One region of the Massilia sp. CCM 8734 genome, then DNA from elsewhere that is predicted to be linked to it. Evidence: riboswitches for the same ligand, from Rfam matches in the RefSeq annotation. Region 1 holds a riboswitch; each other region holds the start of a gene.
What was found. A riboswitch is a leader RNA that binds a small molecule or an ion and turns the genes downstream of it on or off. The one in region 1 is predicted to bind cobalamin.

Region 2: another riboswitch for cobalamin. It lies ahead of F2P46_RS00535 (TonB-dependent siderophore receptor); the one in region 1 lies ahead of F2P46_RS10875 (CbtB domain-containing protein).
Region 3: another riboswitch for cobalamin. It lies ahead of F2P46_RS00405 (TonB-dependent receptor); the one in region 1 lies ahead of F2P46_RS10875 (CbtB domain-containing protein).

Annotation. Positions count from the first base shown of each region.
Region 1 is NZ_WHJI01000009.1:113,954-123,667, forward strand. Features, by position in the region: gene F2P46_RS10850 (alpha-2-macroglobulin) at 1-2,893, shown strand, start outside; gene F2P46_RS10855 (DUF2300 domain-containing protein) at 2,923-4,590, shown strand; gene F2P46_RS10860 (DUF2135 domain-containing protein) at 4,608-5,360, shown strand; gene F2P46_RS10865 (hypothetical protein) at 5,492-5,857, shown strand; gene F2P46_RS10870 (hypothetical protein) at 5,925-6,293, shown strand; cobalamin riboswitch at 6,372-6,597, shown strand; gene F2P46_RS10875 (CbtB domain-containing protein) at 6,747-6,944, shown strand; gene F2P46_RS10880 (CbtA family protein) at 6,935-7,687, shown strand; gene F2P46_RS10885 (ferredoxin) at 7,691-8,026, shown strand; gene F2P46_RS10890 (cobaltochelatase subunit CobN) at 8,016-9,714, shown strand, end outside.
Region 2 is NZ_WHJI01000001.1:122,997-132,710, reverse strand. Features, by position in the region: gene F2P46_RS00535 (TonB-dependent siderophore receptor) at 384-2,483, opposite strand; gene F2P46_RS00530 (hypothetical protein) at 2,482-2,643, shown strand; cobalamin riboswitch at 2,668-2,886, opposite strand; gene F2P46_RS00525 (SGNH/GDSL hydrolase family protein) at 3,131-4,219, shown strand; gene F2P46_RS00520 (hypothetical protein) at 4,237-4,905, shown strand; gene lnt (apolipoprotein N-acyltransferase) at 4,911-7,370, shown strand; gene F2P46_RS00510 (FAD-binding oxidoreductase) at 7,429-8,619, opposite strand; gene F2P46_RS00505 (NAD(P)/FAD-dependent oxidoreductase) at 8,629-9,714, opposite strand, start outside.
Region 3 is NZ_WHJI01000001.1:96,241-105,954, forward strand. Features, by position in the region: gene F2P46_RS00390 (PepSY domain-containing protein) at 1-591, opposite strand, end outside; gene F2P46_RS00395 (TonB-dependent siderophore receptor) at 600-2,789, opposite strand; gene F2P46_RS00400 (DUF2946 domain-containing protein) at 2,921-3,301, opposite strand; gene F2P46_RS00405 (TonB-dependent receptor) at 3,339-5,441, opposite strand; cobalamin riboswitch at 5,616-5,851, opposite strand; gene F2P46_RS00410 (hypothetical protein) at 6,121-6,381, shown strand; gene F2P46_RS00415 (hypothetical protein) at 6,371-6,640, shown strand; gene F2P46_RS00420 (PepSY-associated TM helix domain-containing protein) at 6,637-8,220, shown strand; gene F2P46_RS00425 (hypothetical protein) at 8,363-8,551, shown strand; gene F2P46_RS00430 (hypothetical protein) at 9,174-9,431, shown strand; gene F2P46_RS00435 (hypothetical protein) at 9,428-9,714, shown strand, end outside; gene F2P46_RS00440 (RHS repeat-associated core domain-containing protein) at 9,664-9,714, shown strand, end outside.

The DNA of each region.
Region 1 (9,714 bases):
GTACACGGTCAAGGCGCAGCGGCGCTTTTCCGCGCCCGGCGAAACGGTGCGCTTCGACGTTGCGGCCGAGGCCACCGCAGGCGCCAAGCCGGTGCGCTGGGAGATGATCCAGCTCGAAAAGCAGACCAAAACCGAGGGCGTGTTCGACGCTGCCAAGCCGACCTGGGATGTGAATTTCCCTGCATCGGGTTCGTATCAACTGAGCCTGCGCGACGCCCAGAACAACCTGGTCGGCGGCACCAGCCACTGGGTCAGCGGCCAGGGGCTGGCGGCCACGCCGGGCAGCATCGAGATCGTGCTTGACCATGAACGCTACCGCGCCGGCGACACCGCCGAAGCGCTGATCACCTTCGCCGACCCGGTCGACCAGGCCTTGCTGACGCTCGAGCGCGACAAGGTCGAACAGGTTGGCCTGCTCACCGCCGGCGCCGACTGGATCAAGCCGGTGCGCGTGGCGCCGAACCAGTGGCGCGTGAAGATTCCCGTCAAGGACGACTACGGCCCGAACATCACGTTCTCGGTGGCGTACACGCGCAAGGGCGACTTCGTGTTCCAGAACGCCGGCATCCAGATCGTCGAGCCGCGCATCGCGCTGCAGTTCAAGACCGACAAGGAAGTCTACCAGCCGGGCGAGAAGGTCACCATCGACGTCACCGCGCAAATGGACGGCAAACCGGTATCGACCCTGGTCACGCTGGGCGTGGTCGACGAAATGATCTACGTGCTGCAGCCGGAGATCGCGCCCGATATCGGCGACTTCTTCTACCACCCGCGCCGCAACAACGTGCGCACCACCGCCAGCCTGTCGTTCATCAGCTACGACCTGGCCGCCGGGCGCAGCGCCGGCGCCCCCGCGCGCCATAACTACAATGAGCGTGGCGTCAAAGTGCTGGAACGCCCGCGTCGCGACAATGTAGACACGGCCCTGTGGGCGCCCGCGCTCAAGACCGACGCCGACGGCCGCGCGCGCGTCACCTTCACCATGCCTGACGCACTGACGCGCTGGCGCATCACCGGCCGCGCCATGGATGCGCAGGGGCGGGTCGGCCAGCACAGCGGCTATCTGCGCTCGGACAAGAACTTCTTCGCCAAGTGGACCGCGCCGGACTGGATGCGCGTGGGCGACGCGCCGCAGGCATCGGTAGCGGTGTTCAACCAGACCGCCAGCGACCAGCCTGTTGAAGTAACCCTCACCGCCGGCGCGGTCGTCAAGACCGAGAAGATCACCGCCCGCCGTGGCGTGAACTATGTGCAGTTCCCGCTGCCGGCCTACAGTGGCCCGATGCGCCTTGAAGTCAAACAGGACGGCAAACTGGTCGACGCGCTCGACACCGACGTGCAGGCATTGCCGGCCGCCTGGAACAGCCCACGCACCCTGAGCGTGCCGCTGACCGGCGCTAGCGTGCCAGTCACGCTGCCGGCGGACGCGCGCAATATCCGCGTTTCGTTCGCCAGCGGCGCAGCCAGCCACTTCGCGCGCATCGCCGACGACCTGATCGAGTATCCGTACGGTTGCGTGGAACAGACATCGAGCCGCCTGATTCCGCTGGCGCTCGGATTGCAGAACCTCGGCCCGGAAGCCGGCCCGGTGCAACTGCGCCTCTTGAACACCTTGCAGGCGCAGCGCCTGCGACTGGTGTCGATGGCTGGTCCGGAAGCGCAATTCGGCTGGTGGGGCAATGCCACGGCCGGCAATTCGCTGATGACGGCCTACGCCTATTACGCCGACTGGTACGCGGCGCGCGCGCTGCGCATCGAGATGCCGCCCGAGCACTGGCAAGGTTTGCTGGCCATGTACGGCAAGGAAGGCCTGAAAGAGCCGGTGCTGTACCGTGCGCTGACCCTGTGGCTGGCGCAGGAAATGGGCTTGCCGGTCAAGACGCTCGCTTCCGGCCTGGCCGACGAACTGGCCAAGACAAAACTCGACGCCAAGCCGGCCGCGCTGGCGCCGACCAGCAGCATGCTGCTCACCGCCGAAAGCGGCAACTCGCAGGCGCTGACCCTGGCCCTGCTGTCGGTGATCGCCGCCAACGATGGCGTGGCGCTCGTCCCCGAACTGCAGGAGCAAGTCAGCGCCGCGTGGACCACCTTGCGCGCCAACCCGGCGCCACTGGCGCAAGCCTTGCTGATGCTGGGCGGGCAGCTGCCGGCCAGCCAGGCCGACGCCGTGCTGGGCGCGGTGCGCTCCGACATGGCGACCCTGGACCGCGCGCTGACCTTGGTGTGGGTACAGAAGAAGCTGGGCGGCCCGCCGGCCGCGAAAGACGCCGGCGTCGCGCTCACCGGCACCTGGCAGAAATCGGCCAGCCCGCTCGGCCAGGCCTTGTTCCGCTGGCAGCCTGTGAAGGGTGTGCCGACCCAGTTGCAACTGGCCGAAGCCGCGCCGGAGAACACGGTGGCCATCATCCAGTACGACAGCCGCGAAGCGGAAACGCATACGCTGCCGGTCAAGATCGAGCGGCGCCTGATGCGCATGGAGCAGAAGGACAAGACCTTCAGCCCCGTGCCCGTGAAAAACGGCGAGGCGTTGCGCACCGACGCGCTGTACCTGGACGAAATCACGCTCACGCCGGCGGCCGGCGCGAAGTACCGCTATGGCCTGCTCGAAGTGGCGCTGCCGCCCGGCGCCTCGGTCGAGGCAACCACCTGGGGCATGACGCTCGCCGGCGAGAAAAAGGAAGCGCTGGAAGCTGCGCGCCATGAATCGCGCCGTGAAGGCTACGTGGTGCCGGTCGAGCCACTGGCCGAACCGCTGCGCGTGCGCCATCTGCTGCGCTTTGCGCAAAAAGGCAGTTACGTGCTGCCGCCGGCGCGCTACTACCGCATGTACCAGCCCGAGAACAAGGCGCTGGAAGGCGAGGGCAAGACCATGCGCACCTTGCAGGTCGAATAATGCCGGCATGGCGGTCAAGCCGATGCGCATTGGCGCTGGCGCTGTGCGCACCACTGGCGCAGGCGGCCACGCTCGATGTGGCGTGGTGGCGCGACGGCCAGCTCACCGCGCTGCAGCTCGACGACAAGGGCGGCAGCAGGCGCGCGCCCTTCGACGGCGCGCGCCAGGTGCCGCTGGGCAGCCTGTGGAAGCTGTTCGTGTACGTGTATGCGATCGACAAAAAAATGCCGACCCCGGACTACACCTGCGGCGGCCAAAAGAACGAGGAAGTGTACTGCTGCACCGCCGGTAAAAGCATCGCGCGCGACCTGGCGCTGGCGCAGTCGTGCGGCCTGTTTTTCTCGCCGGCCCGGTTAATGCTTACGCGTCGCCCGTGGCAGCAATATTGGAGCGAGCGTCTCGGGCGCGATGCGAGCGGCGAATACGACTGGCTGGCCGACCCGGCCAACCTGGCGCCGGAACGCCTGGTCAGCCTGCGCAGCCTGATGCTGGCGCTGGCCAGCATTCCGGCCGACAGCCGCAAGGACGCCGAGTCGGCGCTGCTGCACGTGGTGCTGGGCGCGCGCGGCGTCAACACCGCCAGCTGGTTCGGCAGCCGCCTGCGCGTGAAGACCTACTCGTGGCACCATCCGCAGCGCACGACCGAGCGGCTCGGCGGCGCGGCCGGCTGGCTGGCCGATGGCACGCCGCTGTGGTTCGGCGGCGCCGACACCAGCAGCCGCATCCTGGAAAAATGGGCGCCGCGCCTGGCCAGTACCTTGCCGTCGGCGGCGGCGCCACTTGACGCGGGCTGCGTGGTGGTCGATTACTTCGCGCGCTATCCGATCAAGGCGGTGGCGGCAGGGCGCAACGCCGCCGTGCCGGGACTCCTTCGCGGGCCGTACCAGGTGCGCTTCAAGAACGGCCGCAGCCTGGCGTTTTTCAGCCAGAACGACATGGTGCTGGAGCGCGATCCGCAGGGCCGGACGCGCCTGACCGGACGATTCGGGGTCAACGAGTACGTGGCGCGCGTGATCGACCGTGAGGGCGGTACCAGCGCGCCGGAGGCAGCCAAGGCGCTGGCGGTGGCGGCGCGTACCTATCTGCAGCAGAACGCGCAGTGGGCCGAGGGTTGCCAGCGCATCGCCGACAGCAGCGCCACGCAGCGCGTCGCTCCCCAGCCGGCCAGCGTGGCGGCGCGCGCCATCGCCGACTGGACCGACCAGCTGGTGCTGTCCGGCGTGAACGTGCGCTATCACGCCGATACGGCGTCGAAGGACACCATGGCGTGGAGCCAGGCGGTGGAAGAGGCGCAGCGGGGAATGCGTTTCGACGCCATCCTGACGGCGGCCTATCCCGGCGCCGACCTGACCACGCTCTCGGGCGGCGACTCGCAGCAGTGCGTGCGCCTGCCCGGCGCGCAGGCGTGGCTGGCGCGCGAACTGCCGCAGTGGGAGCGCGTGCTGCGCAAACAGGCCGGCTACGAAACACCGGCCGAACCGCCGGCGGTATGCCATCTGGTGCGCGGTGCGCCGTATTCGGAGCAGTCGCGTAACCGGATCTATTTGCGCGGCCTGGCCAGCCGCGAAGACCGCATCACCCTGGCGCACGAGTTCCTGCACCTGGGCCTGCGCAACCACCCGAGCGGGCAGGATGAAGTCCTGGTCGAACAACTGGCGCGGCGCCTGGTCGATACGCGCCTGGAAGCGCATCAATAATCCCACCACACCTGATCATGAAAATACTGTTGATATCCGCACTGCTGTTGTCCACCACCGCCCTGGCCCAGGTGAAGATCGACTCGCCCAACAGCGGCTGGCGCAATTCCAAGGGCGCCAAAGAGGCGTATTCGCAGGATGTGAATTATCCGGCGGCGTCGGTCAGCGTGCAGGAGGGGCAGAGTCCGACGGCCGAGATTCGCGGGCGCATCGGCGGCAAGGGCAAGAGCAAGCCGGCCACCCTGGTGGTCAACGGCGTGGCGATGCCGATGGCGGTGCAGGAAGATGGCAGCTTCGCGCGCCCGTATGCCTTCGGACGCGGGTCGAACAGCGTGGAAGTGCGCTCGCCCGACGGCAAGGCGCGCAATCGCACCCAGTTCCTCGATTCGTACGCCGGCAAGACCCAGTCGCGCCTGCGCGTGGTGCTGTCGTGGGACAGTGACGGCACCGATGTCGACCTGCACGTGGTCGCGCCCGACGGCGGCCACTCGTGGTACGGCAACCGGGTCATGCCCAACGGCGGCGCGCTCGATGTCGACGTCACCACAGGTTATGGCCCGGAGATTTTTTCCAGCGCCGCGCCGCCGAAGGGGAACTACCACGTCTATGTGAACTATTACGGGGCCGGCCAGGACAGCGGCATCCTGACGGTGGCGCAGGTGGCGATCATCACCAACGAAAATTCACCGAACGAGCGCCAGGAAGTGGTGCGCGTGCCATTGCGCGCGCCGGGCGAACTGACCTTGGTCAAGTCGTTCGTTTATCCTTGACCTGCGCTCCGAAAACAACGCCCTTCATCGGCGCTTTGACAGTTTTTGAAAGGCATGTAAAACTGTCGTCAGGAAATACGATCCTGGCTGCGTACCGACCGCGCCAGTCTTCTGACGAATTGGGAGTGCAAGTGAGTACTGCAGCATGGATCTACGATGCCAGCATCGTTATCAGGAACGCCCGGCAACCGGAGGCGTTCAACGCGATTCGCACATCGTTCGAAGGATGCGACTCCTTTTTCGCCGAACGCGCACGCGCCGAACGGGACTTCCCGGCTTTCCTTGAATCGATCGGCTTCACCAGCCAGCGCCAGGAAGGCGCGCTGCTGATCGACGGCGGCGATATCGAGATCATCACCAACTGGCTGATTCGCCTGTTCGACACGCTCGGACCCTTCGTCGAAGCCGGCGGTGTGCTGGAGATCCGCGACGAAGAAGGCGAGCAGATGACATTCTGCTACGACGGCAAGCAGATGGACATCGAATTCAGCGAGTAATGCAAGGCGCCGGCGCGCCGCTTCATGCTACATTGGCACCCCATCAATTTTGAAGGAGTGCTGCGTCATGCCACCGAATCCCGACATCGCCTCAATCCGCGCCGACCTGCTCGACGAGATGGCTGCCTACATGGAGCGCTGCGCCGAAGACCCGGACAACGAGCCCCCGTACGGCAAGGCCGAAATCGACGAGTGCGCGAATATCCTCGACGCATACGCCGCCGCCATCGACAAGCTCTCCAAGCCTGCCGATCATGCAGCGATCATGAAAGAAGTTGAACGCGTCGTCGTGGCCCTCAACGAGTTCGATGAACGCGCCGGCGGCGTGATCGAGACCGAAGAGCGCGAAAAACTGTGTGACATCATCTACCTGGTTGCCAAGGATGCCGGCCTGCAAGCCGACGAAGACATCACCGAACAATGGCGCGACTGGTAAATACACGCACCGCGACGCGCACTGCGACGCCCACCTCGCGCGCAACCTTGCAATTTATATAGTCCAGACCTATACTTCGCCGGTAGTCAAGCTTCTGGTTCTGGCAAACGATCGTTTGCCGGATTAAATGGGAAGCCGGTGCGCTCCTCCACGGAGCAAAGCCGGCGCTGCCCCCGCAACGGTAAGCGAGTCAAGGATGTGTATCACGCCACTGTGCAAAGCATGGGAAGGCGCATATCCCGGAAGTGGGCTTTGGCCCCGCCACTCGCCAGCCCGGAAACCAGCCGAAGCGGTAAGTCGTTTGTATCGCGGAGGGCGATCCAGGTGGATCGCTGCGTACCGCACCCATCTCATGTTCCTTCTCTTCGTACAAGCCCCCGGTTGCCGGCCATGGCAAGACGCGCGCGTCTGCATTGGACTGGCTCTATGCGCAGTGCTTTTGGAAGGAATGCCATGTCGTCGATCCGCAGCGTCACCCCCACCTTTGACGAACAAGTCCCGTTTACCGCCATCAAGGAGCGCATCGTGCAAGCCATGTGCGCCGCCAGCCTTGGCGCCGTGCTGCTGTTCGGCGCCGGCTTCGCCTCGATGGAAACGCTGCACAACGCGGCGCACGACAGCCGTCACTCGGCCGGCTTTCCATGTCACTGATTCGCACCGCGCCCTCAACGGGCCTGGGCACCTTTAACCGCATTCTCGCCAGCGCGGCGGCGGCCGGCATCCTGGCCGGCCTGCTTCTGACCGGCGTGCAGCAGGTGCAAGTGGCGCCCATCATCCTGCAGGCCGAGGTGTTCGAAAGCGCCGCGCCCAAAGCGCTGGAAGTGGCCGCGCCGCACAGCCACGCCGACGCCACGCCGCACGAGCATGCGGAAGGCGGCGCGCATGAACACGGCGGCTGGCAGCCGGACGACGGTCTTGAACGCACCTTCTACACGGCGGTGGCCAATATCAGCGCCGGCGTCGGTTTTGCGCTGCTGCTGGCGGCGGCCATCAGCCTGCACGGCCGTGCAAGCGGCTGGCGCGCGGGCCTGTTGTGGGGTGCGGCCGGCTACACGGCGTTCTTTGTTGCGCCCTCGATCGGCTTGCCGCCCGAGCTGCCGGGCACCGTCGCCGCGCCGCTGCTGGCGCGCCAGCTCTGGTGGACCGCCACCGTCGCGGCCAGTGTCGGCGGCCTGGCGCTGCTGGTCTTCGCCAAAAACTGGCCGCTCAAGATCGCAGGCGCCTTGCTGCTGTTCGTGCCGCACCTGATCGGATCGCCGCAGCCGGCGCTGCATTCGAGCAGTGCGCCGCCCGAGCTGGCACGCAGCTTCCTGTACGCGACCTTGCTGGCGAATGCCGCCTTCTGGCTGGCCATGGGCGCGCTGTCGGGCTACTTCTACAAGAAGTTCGGCTGACCGATGCGCACCCACGACCGGCACGTGTTCATGTGCGTCGGCCCGCGCTGCACCGAAAACGGCGTGCAGGCGCAGGCCGTGTTCGAGCATATGGGGCGCGAGATTGACGCGCATCCGGACTTGTGCGTCAAGCGCACCCGCACCCACTGCATGGTCGCTTGCCGCAATGAAGGGCCGATCGTGGTGGTGTATCCCGAAGGCGTGTGGTACCGGCGCGTCGACGAAGCGGCGGCCGCGCGCATCGTCAGCGAACACCTGATTGGCGGCGCGGAAGTGACCGACCTGATTTTCCATCGCATCGGCGAAGGCGACACACTCGTGGCGGACAATGACACCTGATTTTCCTCAAGGCCCGACGCCCATCGCGCTGCTTACCCACGCATCGAACGACCTGACGGTCCTGCACCACGCCGTAAGCCAGTTGCCGCCCGAGTTCGGCGCGGTGGCGGGCGTGAACCTGCAAGGGCTCGACGCTGATGGCGGCGCCACGGCGCTGCTCGCGCGCGAGGTGCAGGGCGCGCGCATCATCATCTTGCGAGTACTCGGGCGACTCGGCAGCGTCCCCGGTTTTGCCGACCTGGTAAGCCACGCGCGCCGCACCGGCCAGCACCTGATCGCCATCAGCGGCACCGGCGAGCCCGATCCGGAGCTGGCCGCGGTGTCGACCGTCGCACCGGACGTGCTGCAACAAACACTGAACTACTTCCATTGCGGCGGCAGCGGCAACCTGGCGCAGTTGCTGCGCTATTTGTCAGATCATCTGCTGCTGACCGGATTCGGGTACGAAAGCGCGCTGGCGCTGCCGGAACACGGCATTTATCATCCCGACCTGGCGCAGGGCGCCGGCATCGACGACTGGCTGGCGCTGCGCAAAGCCGGCGCGCCGAGTGCCGGCATTGTGTTCTACCGCGCGCATTGGATGAGCGGGAACACGCGCTTCATCGACGCGCTGCTCGACGCGCTGGAAAAGCGCGGCATGAACGTGCTGCCGGTGTTTACGTCGTCCTTGCGCAGCGGCGCCGGCGGCGGCGGCGAGCTCCCGGACGCGCTGCGCTACTTCAGCGATGCGCGCGGGGTGCATATCGACGTATTGATCAACACGACATCGTTCGCGATGGGCGAGATTACGCCTGGCGGCCCCACGCCGGCCGGCTGGTCGGTAGGTGTGCTGGAAACGCTGAACGTGCCGGTGCTGCAAGCGATCACCAGCGGCATGACCCTGCCGCAGTGGGAGCAGTCCGCGCGCGGACTCAATCCGCTCGATACCGCGATGAACGTGGTGCTGCCCGAATTCGACGGGCGCATCATCACCGCGCCGGTGTCGTTCAAGTCGCGCGCCGCCGGCCTGCAGGGCGACGCGGTCGAATACGAGCCGGTGCCGGACCGGGTGGCGCGCGTGGCCGGCATCGCCGCGCGCTTTGCACGCCTCAAGCACGTGCCCAACGTCGAGAAGCGCGTCGCCTTCATGTTCACCAATTCGAGCAGCAAGGCGTCCCAGATCGGCAATGCGGTCGGGCTGGACGCCCCGGCTTCGCTGATGCGCATCCTGGACGCCATGCGCGATGCCGGCTACGACGTCGGCCAGCCGCCCGCCGACGGCACGACGCTGATCCACGACCTGGTTGCGCGCTGTTCGTACGACCAGATTTACGTGACCACCGAGCAGTTGCGCAACGCCGCCGGCCGCGTGCCCGCCGCGCTGTACGCGCAATGGTTTGCCGAGCTCACGCCCGACATGCAGGAGAAAATGAGCGGCCAGTGGGGCGCGGCGCCGGGCGAAGCGTATGTGTGCGACGGCCACCTGGCGCTGGCCGGTATCGAATTGGGCAATACCTTCGTCGCGTTGCAACCGCCGCGCGGCTACGGCATGGATCCGGACGCGATCTATCACCAGAGCGACCTGCCGCCGACCCACCATTATTACGCCCTGTACCGCTGGCTGCGCGATGTCTGGCGCGCCGACGCCATCGTCCACGTCGGCAAGCACGGCACGATGGAATGGCTGCCCGGTAAAGGGGTGGGCCTGT
Region 2 (9,714 bases), on a different contig from region 1:
TCTTACGCCGGTATCAGCCAGCTCTCTCATTGTAGGCTGCGGCGAGGGGGAAGCTTTGATCTAACCGTGCTGGCGTGGCGGCTCAATTCCGCTGCGCGCCGGTCCGGCCGCCGGCCGGTGCGGATGCGCTTGCGCCTGGCCGCTGTGGAACCGGCTGAAGAACAACGCGCAAAGCCGAGGGGCGGCTGCGATCCGCATCCCACTGCCAAAGTCATTAATTGCATTGTGGAAAATCTTCTACGAATAGCAAGACTTCCTCATGCTCCAAGTGGTGGCAGAGCGGCGCACCATCCTTTCCCGGGAATCGCCGAAGTCCGCACGTAAGGCACAGGCTATGCCTCGGCTCCGGTCGAGTACTGCGATCAGCCGGCCCGCCGCGATCGTCAATAACGCCACTGGACCGTCAGTTCCGCATGGCGCCGCGCACCCAGCAGGTACTGGCTGCCGCCGTACGAGGTGCTGGCGTACAGCTTGTCGGCCAGGTTGCGCAGGTTCAGTTGCACCAGCACGTGGCGGCTGGCCTGCCAGCCGACGCTCGCATCGAGCACCGTGTAGGCCGGCAGAGACTGGGTGTTGGCGTTGTCGATAAAACGCGCGCCGACGTAGCGCGCGCCGCCGCCGGCGCGCCAGTCGCCGCTGCGGTAGCCGAGCCAGAGATTGGCCGAGGACGTGGGCGCGTCCGCCGGACGGTTGCCGGCGCGCGAGACGTTGCCGCTTTCGACCAGCTGGTCGAACTGGGCGTCGGTATAGACCGCGTTCGCTTCCAGGCGCCAGGCCGGCGCCAAGGCCACGCTGGCGCTCACCTCCACCCCGCGCGACGATTGCGCGCCGCCCTGGATCGACAGCGCCGGCTTGGCCGGGTCGCGCGTGATGATGTCGTCCTTGCGGATGCGGTACAACGCGGCCGTCCACTCGGCCTTGCCGCCGGCCAGCGATTGCTTGACGCCCGTTTCCAGCTGGCGCGAGCGGGTCAGCTTGTAGCGGCTGTTGGCCAGGTTCAGCGACAACAGGCTGGTCACCGGATCGCTGCCGCTGCTGACCTGGCCGTACAGCGAGGTATCCGGCGCCAGCCTCCAGGTCAGGCCCAGGCGCGCGGCGGTCGATTGCAAGGTAGCGTCGAAGCCGGCCGCCCCCTGCAGGCTGGTGCGCTCGACCTGGTAGCGGTCGTGGCGCAGGCCCGCCAGCAACAGCACAGTCTCGCTGAATCGATAAGCGTCTTCGACATACAGCGCATGCGTGACGGTATCGGTCGTGAAGTCCGGGCGCAAGGGATCGGGGCTGTCGAACACACCCGGCGCAAAACCGGTCGGCGCCACGCTCGATGCGCCGCCGTAGGGGGCGTTATTGGTGTGGGTGAAATTGATGGTGGCCGCTTCCCACCCGGCCGCCAGGCGGTTGGCGCCGGCGTCCCAGCGCGCCTCGAGCCGGTTGCCGGCCTGCTCCTGGTCGTGCGCGATGGCGATGTAGTCGCTGCGTTCGACCAGCTTCGCCTGGGCGTCGTAGAAATAGCTCTCCACATTGCGCCAGTGGCGGCGCGCCTTCATGTAAACGAGTTCGTTGCTGACGCTCAGGGCCGGCGTGACGCGCCAGGTCAGGCGGGCCAGCGCCTTGTCATCATCAAGGCCGATATCGGCGTCGCCGACGTTGTAGTTCTGCCTGCGCAGCGCGCGCGCCAGGGCGCCGTTGACCAGCGGGGTGCCGAAGTAGCGCTGCGGCTTCTGCTCCAGATGATCGAGCTGGAGCTCGAGGTCCAGCGTGGGCGCCAGCGCATACGCCAGGCTGGCCAGCACTTTGCCGTGGCGCGCATCGCCGCGTTCGATCAAGCCGTCGCTGCGGTCGGCGTAGGCGTCGATCCGGAACGCCCCGCCCTGCCCCAGCGCGCCGCTGGCGCCCACGCCGGCGCGCAGTGCACGCCCGGCCCCGATGCCGGCCATCGCCTCGAACGCGGCGGCGCGCGTGGGCGCCTTGCGCACGGCATTGATGGTGGCGCCGGTGGTGCCGCTGCCATGGATCACCGAGCCCGGGCCGCGCAGCACTTCGATGTACTCGTAGCCCCACGGATCGGCGGGATAGCTTGCCGTGCCCGAGCCGACCTGCGGGCGCTGGCCGTTTTCCAGGATGGCGATGGCGCTGTTGCCGCTAAAACCGCGCGCCGAATAGGCGATGCCGTTGCCGGGCGAGCTGATGTCGGTCAGGCCGGTGGTGCGGGTGACGGCGTCCTTGAGCTGCACGTCGCCGCGCGCTTCGATGCTGGCCGCACCGAGCGACTCTACGCTCGCCGGCAAGTCCTGCGCCGCCCGCCCGCTCCGGCTGGCGGCGCCGATCTCGCGCTTGAGGCCAAGGCCGTCGTCCGACGCCGCCTGGATGGTTACCACCGGCATCAGCGCCGGTGGCTGGGCCCGGGCGGCCGGGGCGCACAGCAGTGCGATGGCGGCGACGATGGGGCGGATGGGGGTGGAACAAGCGTGGCTGGAAAACATCATGGAAGCGCCTGACGTAGTGAATGACCGGATCGGCCGATGGTTACGTTCGCAAACGCATGCGCCGCCACCATGGCACGCGCCGCTCGCGCAGGGCGAACGGAAACACGTACAACGGCGGCGTGCGCTTGCATTGGCAAAACAGAAAAAGGACGACAAATAACAGGCAACCCCACACCCCGGGCGTTGCGCGTGCATCGTGACTGGCCGGTCTTCTGGCTCGCCGTCATCCTTCCCTGGTCTTGCCTTCCCATGCACTGCACAGTGGCGTTCGATCAAAGTCGTCAGGCTTACAGCAGCGGGGGCTGCGCCGGACTGGCGCGAGATGAAAATCTCGTGCGTCACCGGCTTCCCGTTTCACCCTCCAGCCGACAAGCGGGAGGGCACCATTCACATTGGGCGCATTTTAGTGCGCAAAATCGTTTTTGTCACATCTTTCCTGCGCCAGCCAGCGGGATGGCGTGGGGATCCACCGCCCGCTGGCCGTACTGCGCATTTACAACAAATCTACCGATTTTCAATGTTTTCTGTACAAGACGAATGGTTAATTAGCACGCTTGTGCATATTTGCAATACATTGAAATGCCCGCGTTCAGGTTGGCCGGCATGGCAGGCCTGGCGGACGGGTCCAACTAAAAAGGAGACGCTTCATGAGCATTCGCTTTCGTCGTTCTTTGCACACCTTGTTACCCTTCCTTGCACTACTCGCCCCGGCTTCCGAGGCAGCCGCCAGCACCCTGAACCAGAACGCCTCGTGGACCATCGACCGGGCCGGCACCAGCACCAAGTACCGCTCGGTGGCCTATGGCGACTCGATCTATGCCGGCTTTAACGGCTCCGTCACCAGCGCGGCCAAATACGCGGCGCCGACGGTCAACGCGGAGTATCTCTCGGGCCAGTGGGGCGCCGACGTCGAAAGCGTGCGCCGCACCAAGTCCGGCGCGGTGGCCGAGGACGTGTACAACAACAAGATCGTGGCCGAGCGCTCGTATATGCAAGCAAGTAACACGCGCGTGGTCACCTTCGAAATGTGCGGCAACGATGGCTTGCAGGCGCGTTCGGCCTTCAAGAGCCAGACTGGCACCTGCAACTACAGCGTGCTGACCGCCGCCGAAACCAGCTGCAAGAAGTATGTGACGGCCGCGATGGACTACATCAACGCCAACGCCTACGCCGGGGTCAAGCTGAAGGTCGTCTCCAACCTGCACTATCCGGGCTACGCGGTGGACAATGTGCAGAGCACCTGCAAGGATGCGGGCACCGGCGCCACCGTCAAAATGCAGGACAAGTTCCTGCCCGCGCTGGCCAGGATGAACTTCATGATGTGCGACGTGGCGCGCCAGAAGGGCTTCCAGTGCGCGGATAATTTTGCCCAGTACATGGGCGCCGACTACGACAGCAACGGTGACGGCCGCATCGACGCCGAGGGCTTGCGCTATGTGAGCGGCGAGAGCGAAACGAGCTACGTCAACCGCCTGACCACGGCACTGCGCTCGACCATCCGCGACGCCAACACGCACTTTGTGTCGGCGGGCAGCAGCTACGACTACATCCAGTCGGACGACACCCACCCGACCTACAATGGCAGCACCTTCAGTTCCGGCCTGTTCGGCAGCACCACCGGCAGCGGCGCGCCGCGTTACACGAGCTTCAGCGGCGGCAAGAATCCGATCTGGAACCAGTACGGCCATGAGCGCATGGGCTGGGCGGTGTCGACCTACAATCCGGTCACGCCGTAAGCAGCGGGCGCCGATCCGTGGACACGCCTCCGCGTTCCGGGCCGGCGCAGTCTGGCAGCGAGCAGTCCGCTGCCAGCCGCGCCTGGCGGCCCTCCCGGGGCCGCGCCGTCATCGTCATGCTGCTGGCTCTTGCCTGCGGCGCCGCGCTGTTCTTTTTATGGAAGCCGACCCGCAGCGGGGCCGGCGCCGCCGCGCCGATGGCGGCAGCGCCGCCGCAGCCGACGCATCGGCCGGCTGCGGGCGTCGCACGCGCGCCAGCGCCTGTGCCGGGGCCGGCCGCGCCGGCGCGCCCGCCCGAAGGTGACGCCGACCCCACGCGCGACCTGTCGAGCTACGTCGCGCGCGGGGAAAATCCCAGCATGGCGCAAGTCATCGAACGCCTGCACGAGCGCGGCATCCATTCCGGCCTGGGCGCCTTTTCGCCACCGGGAACGAGTCCGCCGCTGGTCGGGCTGGCGGTGCCCGAGGATTTCGTTTTGCCGAAGGGCTATGTGCGCCATCACCAGGCCACCGATGACGGCCAGCGCATCGAAGCGGTGCTGATGTTTGCACCCGATTTTCAGTTGGTCGATGCCAGCAACAAGCCCATCGAGATGCCCAAGAACCTGGTCGTCCCGCCGGAACTGGCGCCGCCCGGCTTGCCGATCCGGCGCATCGTCATTCCACCGGCACGGTCGGGGCGCTGACCACCATGGCCTTATTGAATCACGCGACAGTGCGCACTGCCGGGGGCATCCTCGCCAGCGGCGCCATGGTGGCGCTGTATGCGCGCGGCGGCGTCGCCTGGCCGCTCGGGTTCGTACTGCTGGCGCCCTGGCTGCGCATCCTGGACGCCAGCCCCACCTTGGCGGCGACCTTGCTGCGCGCCTGGCTCATGTCGCTTGCCTACACGGCGGCGGCGTTCGCCTGGTTCGGCTCCGCGCTCGGGATCTATGCGCAGGTCGGCGCGGCCACCGGCGTGGCGCTGCTGCTGCTCGCCGCCCCGCTGTTCCAGCCGCAATTCATCGTCTTCGCCCTGGTGCGCCACATCACGCTGCGCCGGCATGGCGCCGTGCTGGGCGCACTGGCCGGTGCGGCGGCCTGGGTGGCGACCCAGGCCGCCGCGCCCGGCTTGCTTGGCGACACGCTCGGCCACGGGCTGTATCCATCGCGCCTGCTGCGCCAGGGCGCCGACGTGGGCGGCACCGCCGGCCTGACCGTTCTGCTGTTGCTGGCCAACGAAGGCGTGGCGGCGGCGCTGGCGCGCCGTGCCGATGGCTGGCGCGTCGCCGCCCGCCCGCTCGCGGCCGCCGCGCTGGCGCCGCTGCTGCTGGCCGGCTACGGCCTGGTGGCGCTGTCGGCCAGCCCCGCTCCCGCCGGCAAGCCGCTGCGGGTGGGATTGATCCAGTCGAACATCGTCGCCTACGACCGCCAGCGCCAGGAAAAGGGAACCCACGCGGTGGTGCGCGAGATTCTCGATACGCATTTCGCGATGAGCTACGACGCTGTCGTGCGCCAGCGCGCCGATGCGGTGCTGTGGCCGGAAACGGCCTACCCCACCACCTTCGGCCATCCGAAGAGCGAGGCGGGGGCCGACTTCGATCGTGAGATCCTGGCCATCGTCAATGCCGCCGGCGTGCCGTTCGTGTTCGGCACCTACGATCGCGACAGCGCCGGCGAATACAACGCCGCCGCGTTCGTGCAGCCAGGCGCCGGCCTGACGGGTTTTTATCGCAAGACGCACCTGTTTCCACTGACCGAGTACGTGCCGGCCTGGCTGGACGGGCCGCGCTTGCGGCGCGCCCTGCCCTGGACCGGCGACTGGCGGCCCGGCAACGGCGCACGCGTGTTTCCATTGCGCCTGGCCGACGGCCGCGAGATTCCGGTGCTGCCCCTGATCTGCCTCGACGATGTCGATCCCGCCCTGGCCATCGACGGCGCGCGCCTGGGTGCGCAAGCCATTCTCACGATGTCGAACGACTCCTGGTTCAGCGCCAGTCCGCTGGGGGCGGAAATGCACCAGGTGGCGGCGGCGTTTCGCAGCATCGAAACGCGCCTGCCGCAGTTCCGCGCCACCACCAACGGTTACAGCGCGGCGATCGACGCGACCGGCGGTGTGCTGGCCGGCACGCGCATGGGCGAACGCATCCTGGTCATCGCCGATGTACCGGTGCGCGTCCCGCCGCGCACCTTGATGGTGATCTGGGGCGACTGGGTCGGACTGGCGGCCGGCGCCTTCCTGCTGGTACTGGCGGCATGCTCGGCGTGGCCAGCGTGGCGCCCGCGCGCCGCGCACGCGCCGGCGCCTGTGGACCTGAGCATGCCGGGGCCGGTCGATGTGGCCGTGCTGTCGCCCGCCGCACGCATGGCGGCGGGCCTGTTGCGCGTGTTCGCGCGCGGCAGCCTGCTCTGGATGTGCATGACGCTGCTGCTTGACGAGGCCTTGCGCACCAACACGCTGGCGCAAATGCGCATGTTTTCCGCGTTCTTCCTGGCGCCGGAAGCGGCCGCGTGGTGCGTGCTGTTCCTGTTTTCCGCAAAGCTGTCGCTCGCCGATGGCAGCCTGGTGCTGGCACGCGACGCGCGCCGCCTTCAGATCGCGCTGGCCGACATCGCCACGGTGCGGTGCTGGCGCCTGCCGCTGCCCTGTCCCGGGATCTCGGTGCGGCTCGCCGGCGGGCAGCGTTACGCGCTGGCGCTGACCGATCCGGGCGCGCTGGCCGCGCACCTGGCTGGCGCCGGCGGCCCGGCCATCCAGCAGCGCACGCATTCGCGCACGGTGATGCAAGCCTACGCGCAAGCGGCGCTGGCGATGCGGCGCTCGCGGCTCGATCATCCGGTCGCCAAGTTCGTGCTGCTGCCGCTGGCGCTGGCGATTCCGGCTTTCCACCTGCACCAGCAAATTTCGTACGGCGGCCCGTTCGGGGAATACTACAGTTTTGGACTGAAGGCTTACCTGACCGCCTTTGCGCTGTGGTGGGCGGCCTGGGCGATCGGCGTGGTGCTGAGCGGCGCGCTACTGCGCTCGGCAATTGAAAGCGCGACCCTGCTGGCGGCATGGCTGCGGCCCGCACGCGCGGTCGATATCCGCCAGCGGCTCGAACGCGGCGGCCACCTTGCGCTGTTTCTCGGCCTGCCGGCGTGGCTGCTGCTGACCATCTTCCGCGCTTAGGAAACCGACTTGAGAATACCGTGCGCCAGTGAGCCGCGGCCCTGGCTAGCGTCGTGGGTTAGCCGGGGGAGTCCGGCATCAGGCGGACGCCAAAATCGGCGGGCTTGAATGCGGCGGGCCAAGGCCGCTCCAGCATGAGGTCGGCAGCCAGGGAGCCGAGCGTATCGGAACAGGCGGCGCTGGAACCATTGCCAGCCGTTGCGACAAACAGGCCATTGCCCAGGGCATCGATATATGGCTTGCCGTGATCGCTGTACGTGACCAGGCAGCGCTTGACCTGAACCGCGCTCACGTCAAGGCCGGGAATCAATGCGCACAGGGCCTGCACCATATCCTGTCTTGGATGCTGGCATCCATGCTTCATCCAATGCTGCATCTGGTCCAAGGTTTGTAAAATCACGTCTTCATCGGTATTGGCGCCAAGTTTGATGTAGATATTCCCATCGGGATACACCAGCGGCGGGGTGAGATAGACATCGGAGATCCGTGGCGCATCGATCTGGTAAGCGATTGCCGGCATGCCGCTCAAGCGTTGCGCATCGGCGCCGGAGACCTTGACGAGTATGGTGGTTTCCGATTTGACCCGGATGGCTATTTGCCGCCGGAAGAACCCAAAGCAATTGGAATACGCTCCTGCGCAGATCAAGATGTTCTTCGCTGTGAATTGCCGCCCCTGGTCGGTCGTCAATGTCCAGTGCGCCGGGGTCTTTTCAGCGGCGACGACCGTTTCGCGGATGACGCTGGCCCCCTGCCGCATGGCGATGGACAGCTGGCTCCGGATCAGGGCGCGAGGGTCGATGATGCCGGCCGGCGCCATCTCCAGCAGCGCCTCGTGGCCAGCCGGAACGGCGACGGATGGGCACAGCGCCGCCATGTCCGGGCGCGCGGGCCAGACGTGTTCAACCGCCGTCGCGTGCGCCAGTGCCGCGATGGCCCGCACGTCGGCGGCAGGCGCGATATAGAGCATCCCTGCAGGACGGTAGAAATGCGTGGCGCTGGCCGCTTCCAGGGCGCCAAAGCGCGACATCGATTGCCGGGTGAGCTCTCCCCACAGCCGGTCGCGGCTCAGCTGCGTGCAGATGCGGCCCTGATCGTAGTGGCTGGAGAACACACCGTCGTGCGCCTCCGAGTCCACCGGTTCATCGGGGCCGATGGCGGCAACGCGCTGCGAACCGCAGCTCAGATAGCGCAAGGCGGCGGCGCCGATCATGCCCTTGCCCACCACCAGATGCTCGAACGTCTCTGTCATGCGGCCTCCCTAGCGCAGGCGTGATGCGATGTAGGGCGCATCGAGATGGAAACCGGCGCCGCTGCCGGAGGCTCGCGTGCGCAACCAATGAAAGCCCAACCAGAAGAAGCCGTCGACCGGGGTATCGCAAGCCTGGGGCAAGCCATGCGTGTCCAAGGCCCGAACCACATCGTCAATCAATAACCAGCTCAAATCGGCGCGCCAGCCGGTCGCCCAGATAACGGTGTGGATGCCTGCTTGCCGCAGATTCAACTCTGTTGGCGGCGACAATGCCGACAATGGCTGATGCGCCCGCCATTCGGGTTCGGCAACGGGCGCGGCAAAGCCCAGGCGCACGACGTCATCTTGCCGCGCAATCCAATCCTCGATGTGGCCGATCAGCTCATCGTAGCCTTTTTGGGCAAAGAGAATATGCTCATCCAGATTATTGTCGAACAGGGCCAGCTCACCGTCGGCCGACATGCCGCGTAGCGTGCCCAGCAGCGTCACGCCCATGCGCGCAAGAGAATGGTGGGAAATCGGGTGGTCGCTCCCGACGATGGGGAGGCGGTCAAAGCGCTCGCCGGGATCGATGAGCTCCTCCTTGGGCGTAGCGAGCAAGCCGGTTCTCTCCAGCCAGAACATGATGTCCTCGCCGCGATGGCTGCGCGGTGTTCCCTTCACCATGGAGGTGGCCAGATACACGCGCCTGCCGGCCTGCGCCAGCTCCTCGCTGAGCTGCACCCCTGTCTGCCCTGCGCCGACGACCAGGACCGAACCGGCCCGCAGCGTGGAAGGATTGGTATAGGTCCCGACCCGATACTGCTCGATCTGAGGGCCGATCCGGGCGGCGCAGGCGGGGATCCTGGGAAGTTGATAGTTCCCGGGCGCCGCGATCACATTCCTGGCAAGATAGACGTGCGACCCCGCCTCCCTCTCGACGTGCACCCGGAAGCCCCCATCGGGCGCCTGTTCGACGGCGATCACCTTGCTCTTCTCATGAATCGGGAAAGCACGTTGTGCGATACAGTCGTCCCACAGGCCCAGGATAGTGCGCAAGGCCAGGCCGCGCTGGCGGTCCGGAAGGCCGTCGCGCTGGCCCATCAGGCGCGAAAA
Region 3 (9,714 bases), on a different contig from region 1:
CGCGCCGGCGTAGTTCCACAGCCGTTCGCTGCGCGGCGCATCGCGCACCACTTCGCCGGTCCGGCCCGACACGTACAGCAGCGTGTGCTCCGGGTCGGCCAATTGCACGCGGTGTAAGGGGCGGTGGCCATCGAGCCCGCGCGAGTGGGTGAACGCATCTTCGTCCACCGGGCCAAGGTAGTGCGCGCCGACACCCGGGCCGGCGAAGGCGGCGGCGCTGGCCATGGCGCGCGCCTGGTCGGTGAGCGCTAACCGGGCGCCGCTGCGCGCATCGACAGCGATGGCCGCCGTGCCCCTGGCGCCGGCGGGCTGGGCCAGATACACCGGCTCGCCGCCGCTGGCGGCCGCCAGCCTGAGCTCCTTGAGCGGCCCTTCGATGCCGGCCATGGCCAGCGCCTGTTGCGGCCCAAGCAGCGGCGCGTCGGGCTGCAAGGCCGGCGAATGCCCCAGGCGCTCGGCCTCGGTCAGTTTCGGATAGCCGACGTACATCATCACCACGCCGGAGACGAACCACATCGCAAAAAAGGCGCACAGGACGATGCCCAGCCAGCGGTGCCCCAGGAACAGCAGGCGTTTGAACGAGATCCCCATCGCCGCCCTCAAAACGCCACGCGCAGCGCAAGGTCGGCCGTGCGCGGCGCGCCCAGATACGCCATGCTGGCCCCCAGATTGACGGCGTGCACCCGGTCCCCCGCGTTGCGCACCCGTCCGACCACGGTCACATCGCGGCTGATCTGGTAACTGAGGCCCAGGTCGAGCAGGGTGTAGGCCGGCCAGTCGATGGTATTGGCTGCGTCCGCATACACGCCGCCCACGTGGCGCAGCCCCATGCTGGCCTTGATGCCAGGGGTGAGGGCGTAGCCCAGCCACAGGTTGGCGACGGTGCGCGGCGTGTTCGTCGGCGTCTTGCCGGCGAGCGAGACGCCACCCTGGCGATATTGCTCGTATTGCGCATCGACCCGGGTCAGATTGCCCTGGATCGACCACTGGCGCGTAGGCTGCAGGCCCAGCGACAGCTCGACGCCCCTGGCCGACTGCTCCCCGACCAGGACGGTCAGGGTGCTGTTGTCCGGGTCCTGGGTGGCGATGTTCTTGCGTTCGATGCGGTACGCCGCCACTGCGGCCGTGCCTTTGCCTTGCCAGAAGTCCAGCTTGGCGCCGACCTCGCGCTGGCGGCCGGTGGTCAGCTCGCTGTTATTGCGCACGTCGGCAAACGAGGCGGTGGACAAGACGCCCGACGGCGGGTCGGCGGCGGTCGCGTACTGGACGTAGGCGGAGGCGCCCGGCGCCAGGTTCCACACCAGGCCGGCGCGGCCGGTAGTCGGGCGGTAGCTGCGCGTAAAGCTGGCCGGGTTGGCGGCGCTGATCTCGCGCCGGTTCACCAGGCCGAGCGCGATGCGCTCGTGGCGCAGCGCGCTGACCACGTTGAGCGACGGCGCGATGGCGGTCCGGTTTTCGAGGTAGATGGCGCGCGTGGTGACCTTGTTGTCGCGGTCCGGCCGCAGCGCCGGGCTCATGCCGGCAATGTCGAAGAAGCGCTCGGTCGTAAAATCGTAGGGATCGACCTCGCCGAGCGAAGCCGGCAGGCTGTTCGGAAAGCGGGTCTGCTTGTTGACGCTGACATCGATGCCGAGCGCCCAGTCGCTGCGCCGGCCCGCGAGCTCGCCCTTGTACGTGGCGTCGAGGCGGTCGCCGAGCATGCGCTGTTCGTGGTGCTGCAACAGGATGCCGGAGCGCGCCACTGCCGTGTTGGACTGGTTGAAGCGGTAGCTCTCGACGTTGCGGTAGTCGCGCAGCGCATCGTAAAGGTAGACCGTATTGGTGAGCGCGACCTGTTGCGTGGGGCGCCATTCGGCGAGCGAACGCAGCCAGTGGACGCGCTGGGCGTAGATGCCGTCGGCGCTGTTGTAGTTCTTCGAGCGCGTGGCCGGGTCGATGCGCGCGCGCCCGGCCACGGGATTGATCAGCGGCGTGCCCCAGTAGGGCCGCGCCACGTCTTCTTGCTGGAACTCGTAGGCCAGGGTATGGCGCAAGCGTTCGCCGAGGTCGGAACGCAGCGACGCGGCCAGCTGGGTCGAGCGGGCTCCGCTGGCGTCGATCCAGCTGCCAGCATCGCGATGGTTGAGGTCGATGCGCAGGTAATGCCCGTCGCCGGCCGCGCCACCGATGCGCCGGTTCAGGCCGATGGACGCTTCTTTCAAGCCGTTCGTGCCCAGGCGCACTTGCGCCGCGCCGGCGTCGCCCGGTTCCGCCACCCTGGTGATGTAATTGATGGAACCGCCGACCGCTCCCGAGCCGAACAGGAAGCTCGACGGGCCGCCGATGGCCTCGACCCGGTCGATGATCCAGCTGTCGACCGGGCGCGCCGCGATCGCGTACTGGACGTTGATGCCGTTAAAGAGCTGGCTGATCGAACCGCTGCCGAAGCCGCGGTAGCTCACGCCGATATTGCCCGGCGCATTGTGGGCGGTGACGCCGGCGATGGCGCGCAGGATCTCCTGAGTGTCCTGGGCGCCCCGTGCGTCGATCATGGCGCGGTCGACCAGGGTGACGGTGGCCGGCGTTTCGCGTGGCGTGAGGCCGAGCCGGCTGCCGGTGGCGGAGGGCGTGTCGAGGTTCAGTTTGCCGTTGGCGCGCGGCGCCGTGCCTGTGATCTCCACCGTGGGCAGAGGCTCGTCGGCCCGCGCCTGGGTGGCCATGGCGCCGCAGGCCAGGGCGATGGCGAAGGGGAGGGCGGCGCGGGAATGCGCCAGCGGCAGCGTAGCCGCGTGGAATGGGTGTGCAGTCATGTTGTGCTCTTGTTCGGTTGCCTGGTGCAGGCGATTGGAAATTGGCGCGGCACGGATCGGATGCGGCAAAGCCGCAGGCGCTGCCGCCTGTTCCTCTGCACTGAGCGATGCGTGCGCGATGTTCTACCGGATCAAGACCACGGCGGGCCGCGCGCGTGCGCCGCCGTCCATGCGAAGCGGGGTTTCGGCGCGTCGGGGAGCGGCGCCGTGGGTGGCGCGTCGGCGATGGCCAGCGCCAGCGGGTGGGGCGCGGGCGGCAACAGCAGCACGCCGTTGCCGTGGTGGCAGTACGGGCAGTGCTGGCGTTTTTCTTCGTGCGACGGCGGCGCAGGCGCGCCGCCGGCTAGCGCTTCGCCGGCGGCCGCCACGCTGCCGGCCCGGCAGATGTCGCCCGGCAGAAAACGCGCCGCGGGGTCGCCGCCGAAGGCGTGCGAGAGCGCCGGCGCGAGGACGGCCATGAGCACGGCCAGCATGGCCATCCAGGCTGCCAGGGCAAACGCCCTGCGGCTCATGCGCATCGCCGGCGCGCCGCGTGTTGCATGGTCGCGCTCAGAAGCGCCACGCCAGGCCGGCGCGCAGGGTGCGCATTTCGCCTGGATGGGTATGGATGTCGGCCACCGGCGCCGCTTCGCCCGGCAACTGCGATTCGTAGTAGTAATCGATGTCGCTGGCGCGGCGGTCCAGCAGGTTGAGCACTTCGAGGGTGAGCTTGAGGCGCGGCGCGATCCGGTAGCCGAGCTTCATGTTGAGCAAGGTGGACGACGGCGAACGCACGGAGTCGTCTTCCAGCAATGCACGCGGGCCGAAATAGCGCAGGCGCACGCCGCCCGACCACGCGCCGGCCACGCCCGAGACACCGAGCGAGGCGGTGCGGCTGATCGAACCGGGAATGAAGGCGCCGGCCGGATCGTGGTCGCGAAAGCGCGCGTGCGACCACGCCAGGTTGGCGTCGATGATCCAGTCCCTGGCGGGCGTGTAGAAATTGGCCAGTTCGATGCCGTGCCGCCGGCTCGGGCGGCCCGCTTCGGTGGTGCCAGCGTCGCCGATGAAGATCAGTTCGGAATCGAGGTCGAGCCGCCAGGCGGCGATGGTGGTCTGCATGCCCGGCACCAGCCCGGCCAGCCGCAAGCCGGCCTCTTTGCCGGTGCCGCGCACCAGCGGCGTGGCGCGCTCGATCGCGGCGCCGTCGGCGTCGACCGCCAGTCCGGTCTTGGGATCGACGGCGCCGGTGACGCCGCGCGCGTCGTTGCTGTGGAAGCCACGTCCCCAGTTCAGGTAGATCTCCGCATGTTTGCCCGCCGTGAAAATGGCGGTGAATTTTGGACTGGTGATACGCGCATCGACCTTGCCGGAGTTGGCGGGCGTGTCGCTGTCCACATCGAACGCGTAACGGTCGGCGCGCAAGCCGGCCACAGTACGCAGCCAGGGCGCCCAGACGGTGCTGTTGGAGAGATACAGCGCGCCGCTGCGCTCCTTGACGTCGTCTTCGCGCACCGTCGACATGCGCTGGCGCGCCTGGCTCAGATACAGGCCGACCGGCGCAAGGTGATCGGCGCGCAGCTGAACGCCGAGCGCGGTCTCGGAAGCGAAAGGCCCCAGCGCATGGCGCCATGTGCGCGCCGCGTTCAAGCCGAGAATGCGGCGCCTTTCGGACTGGTGGAACTGGTCGCCGTGCTCGGGGTCGCCGAGCATATAGGTAAAATCGCTGAACAGGTCGAGCCGCGATGCGATGACGTAGGCATTGACCTTGCTGGCGCCGTCGCCGTACTGGCGGCTCCACTCGCCGGACACGCTGTAGCGCGCGGTCTCGCCGCCGTCGGTCGGGGCCAGGGTGCCGTAGCGGCCGATCAAACCGGCCGCGAGCGCGCGCTGCGGCACCTGGTCGGTCGAGGTCCAGGACGAACGCATCGCCATCGCCGTCACCCGGATCTCGTCATCGCCGGTCGCGCGGTGGTACGACAGCACGCCGTTGATGCGCTTGTAGTGTTCCGGCGTTTCCCAGGGACCATCCTGGCCCGCGCGTTCGAGGGCGTACAGCAGCGTGCCGCCGGCCAGCGCGCTCGAGTTGGCCACCAGCGCGCGCTGGAAGCGATGCTGGCCCGCCTCCACGCTCAGCAAGCCTTGTTCCATCTGCCGCACGTAGTCGAACGCGGCTGCGCCGGCGGCCGAAAAGTCGCCTTCCTCGGCATAGTAAGTGCCTTTTTTGTACTGAATGGTGCTGACCAGCTCCGGAATCAGGAAATTCAGGTCCGAATAGCCCTGGCCGTGCGCGTTGGTCGGCAGGTTGACCGGCATCCCCATCACGCTGGTGCGGAAATCGGTGCCGTGATCGAGATTGAATCCGCGCGCAAAATATTGGTTGGCCTTGCCGTCGCCGGCGTGCTGGGTCACGATCAGGCCGGGCACCGCTTCGAGCAGCTCGCCGGTGCGCAGCAAGGGACGGTTTTCGAGCTGCCTGGCGGTCACCGTGCCCTGGTTGGCCGAATCGGCGACACCGAGCGGGATCAGGCTGGCGGACACGCGCACTTGCTGGACGGGAGCAGGCGCATCGTCATCGACGGCGGCGTTGGCGAAGGCGGGCAAGGCCGCCAGCAGCAGCGGCGACAGCAGGCGCAGCCCGCGTTGCGACGGGGCAGGGGTGGTGTTTTTCACGGGTACTCTCTGTAAAGACCGGACCGGCCGGCCTGTTTTTTGTACGGCGCACATCCCCGTGCACCGAGAAAAAAGAAGCGGCGGCCGACGCAGGCGTGAGAGTCGATGGCGAGGCGGGAGCGACGCCACTGCGCGCGCTCCCGGGCGATCCACAAACACGGCAATTCCCGGCCGCTTGCTTCCATGCGTCCTGGCCGGTATCCGGGCTGACAGGTCAGATTGCCTCGCCTTCCCATGCCGGCGGCACAGTGGACCATGGAGACAACCGGCCGCGCATCGTTGGACGACATGCGGCGCCTGCTTTACCGTTGCGGGGACAGCACACGTTTGCCGCTGATATCAGCGCGTGTTTCCCGTTTAACTGCCGCCTTCAGAGCAAGGCCGCGAGCACCAAAACGTGGCAATCATACGGACTGCTGAGACGTTTGGCAATATTTCCATGTGCTACGGTCCGGGTCGCCAAATGGCATGGCGCGCTCCCTTACGGCTGAATCTGACGAACAAGCAGATAGACGACCTGTGGCTGGCGATGCATTGGCGAGGGTAAGCGCACGCGCAAGGACTTGCGCCGCCGGGCGGGGGTTCAAAAGTAGCATATCGGCAAAATTTCATTGTTTCCGGCGCGCATAATCATTTATCATTCCACTATTGAGAATACGTCTCATTCACGAGGTGGTAAATGATCTGGATGTCCATCGGCGCGGCCTTGTTGGCCGCGCTTGCATTTTACCTGGCCTCGCCGCATCAGTCCCTGTGGGCGGCGGCCCCGCGGCGTCCGCTGCGCTGGCTGGCGCTGCCCTTGTGCGCGGCGTCGGTGCTGGCCGCCAGCCATGGCTACGGCTTCTGGTGCGGCGTCTTTATTGCGCTGTCCGCCCTGATGCTGGCGCTGGTGGCGCTGCCTTACGTGAATGCCTGGAGCCGGGGGCGCCATGTGGGGTAAATCGTTGGCCGCCGTATTCCTCGCGCCACCGCTCGGCGTGGCGCTGGTGGGCTTGCTGGCCCTGCTGAGTGGCAACCAGCAGCGCGACACCTTGCCGATCCTGCTGATGTTCTTCCCGACGTGGGTGGGGGCGATGGCGCTGGCCTATCATTTCAAGACCGCCCTGCGCGCCTGGCTGTGGATGGGTGGCGCCACCCTGGCCGGGTTCGGCTTGATCCATGGACTGAAGGCTGCCGGCCTGCTGAGGATTGCGGCATGAAGTCGTCCACGCTGAAAACCTACATCGCGCTGCATACCTGGGTTGGCCTGGTGGCCGGCTTTGCCCTGTTCATTGCCTTTTACGCCGGTGCGATCACCGTCTTCACCAAGCAATTGCATACCTGGGAGACGCCGTCGTCGGCGCGCGCGCCGATCGCCTCCGAGGCCGGCGCGCAAGCGCTGATCGACGCCGTGCTGCACCGGCACCCGTCGGCAGAAGCATCGTTCACGCTGCTTCTGCCCAGCGTGAATGAACCGCATTTGACGCTCGACTGGGACGAGCGCGACGCGAATGGCGGCCAGACCGAGCACCAGTTCCGCCTGGCGCCCGACGGCGCGCTGCTGGACGTCAAGCCGCAATCGGAATTGTCGCATTTCCTGTATCGCCTGCACTACACGGCCGGGCTGCCGGCAAGCTGGGGCATTTATGTGCTGGGCCTGGTCTGCATCCTGTACGGCCTGGCGCTGGCCAGCGGCGTGGTGGCGTACGCGCCGCTGTTCCTCAAGGATTTGTTCGCACTGCGCATCGGCAAAAACCTCAAGCGCATGTGGCAGGATGCGCATAATGTGATCGGCATCCTGTCGCTGCCGTTCCATATCGTGTTCGCCTGGAGCGGCGCGGTGCTGGCGCTGGGCGTGCTGCTGCTGGCCCCATTCCAGTTCCTGGTTTTCGACGGCAAGCTGCTGCAATTGATCGAGCCCGATATTGCGGCCACGGCGCCGCTAAAGGCGGCCGGCGTGGCGGGTCCGCTGCTGCCCGCGGACCAGTTGCTGGCACGCGTACGCCAGGCGGCGCCGGGCATGCTGGTGACGCACGTGTACTATCAGCACGCGGGCGACGCCAATGCCCATGTCATCGCGTACGGCGATATCGGACAGCGCACGCTGACCAGTTCCGCCGCCGTGGTGCTCAAGGCGGGCAGCGGCGCCGTGGTGCGCGTGATGACGCCGCAGCAATATAGCCCTGGGACGACCTTCCTGCGCGGCCTGCAAACGCTGCATTATGGGAATTTTGGTCATGTGGCGGTGCAGTGGATGTATTTCGTGCTTGGACTGGCGGGCGCCTTCCTGTTCTACAGCGGAAACTTGCTGTGGATCGAAGCGCGCCGCAAGCGCCAGGCGCAGCGCCAGCCGCTAAGCGGGCGGCTGATGGCCCAGGCCACCTTGGGCGTGTGCCTGGGCTGCGTGGCGGGGGTGTCGGCGGTCTTCCTGGTCAATAAATTGTTCCCCGCCGCGCCGGGCGAGCTGCCGCTGTGGGAAGAGCGCGGCTATTACGCGGTGTTCCTGGCGTCCCTCGCATGGGCCTTCATCCGGCCGCCGGCGCGCGCCGCATGGGAACTGCTGGCCTTGTGCGCCACGCTGACCCTGGCCATTCCGCTGGCACAGTGGGCGGCGAGCGGCGTCCATCCGCTGTTGTCGTTGTGGCGCGGGCAATGGGTGGTGGCGGGCGTGAACGCGGTGGCGCTGGTCGCCGGCTGCGCATTCTGGAAAATGGGGCGCGCGGCCCTCAGGCGCGGCCGCGATGGCGACCTGCACAGCGTGTGGTCGCTGCGCGCCGTCGATGCGCCTGGCGCCGCCTGACGGTGTTTCTATCATGTCGGACGTGTCCCGCATCGTTAACGAGACCGGCGCGCGCGGCGTGGTCGGCGGGGTCGGCAACGGGCCGGCGGCATTGCTGGGGGTTTAGCTGGCCGACGGCAAGGCGCTGCTGGCGGGGCGCCGCATGGCCGCTTTCACCAACGAAGAAGAGCTCTTCCTGGTGAAGGATGCGCGCACGCGCTTTGGCTTCCTGCTCGAAGAGCGCGCCACGGCTGAAGGGGCGCGCTTTGTGGCCGGCTCCAAGTACCTCGACAACACCATCGTCGACGGCCGCCTGGTCATGGGGCAGAACGCCTGGCCGCTGTCGAACTGAATAAGTTCGGTGGCCAGGTCCAGCGCGAAGTCGCCGATGAATTGGGTGTATCGGCCACCTTGGTGAACTGCATGATGCGCGATGCCACGCTGCCCTGCGGCGCAGCGGGAATCGAACCCTTCACTTTTTGCATGTTTTCATAGCAGAGAGTGTTGATTAAGAATCCCCGCGTGTCGTCCGCGTATCGTTCGTTTTCGGCGTGTCGTTCCAGTCGTACACGGGTTTGTACTGGCCCGGCTCCTTGTTCGGCATCCATTTCCCGTAATGGCGGAACACCATCTCAACGTCGACGTGGCCCACCCGCTTTGTAGCCCATCACGGATTCTCGCCAGCGAACAGCATGCGTGAGGCATAGGTGTGCCGGTTCTGGTGTTCGTGCAGCATTGAAACGGAATTGCCTACGTTCGGCGGGGGGCGACATGATCGAGACCGCAGACTCCACAGCAAGCGGAACGGACGAGGAGTTTTGACTGTGGCGATTCAGGCACCGTGCGATCGCCCAGCTGCAGGAAGTCACAGCCGGCCGGCGCTTCGACGTGGCGCTGGCTAATGTCGCCGGCGCGTGCGCAACGACCTGCGACGAGGCCATGCCGACCGTGAACGTTATCCTGGAGTCGATCCGATGAGATACCTGCTGCCGATCCTGCTGACCCTGGTGCTGCTCACCGCCTGCGCCGCCGCGCCGCCGGCCGTGCAAGAGGTCAAGGTGCCAGTCTGCTGTCCATGCGTCACGTCGGCGCCGGCCCGGCCCGCCTTCGCCAGGCGCACCCTGGCGTCGGATATCAGTGACGGCGAGAAGGTGCTGGCCCTGGCGCGCGACCTGCCGGTGCATATCAAGTACGAGGCGCTGCTGGAAGCCGTGATCGCGGGGTGTTTGTGAGCGATGCCGGGATTCCGGCATCGCCAGTTCGATATCGCGATAACGATAACGATGTCGGGCCGCTGATCCTGGAGATGCACCGGATCGATAGCCCGGACAAGTCGCCCATGCAGATGATCAGTGCGGGCCTCCTGGCGCACTACCGGCGCCAAGTAGCCGGCCGGGTAAGAGTGATCTGGAACTGGTCGGTGCGGTTAATCGTTTGCGACAAGGCAATGTTCGAATTATTGAAATGGATATTCTTGATTTTCCTGATGGCAATTGCCGCCGGCATTTTCTCGTA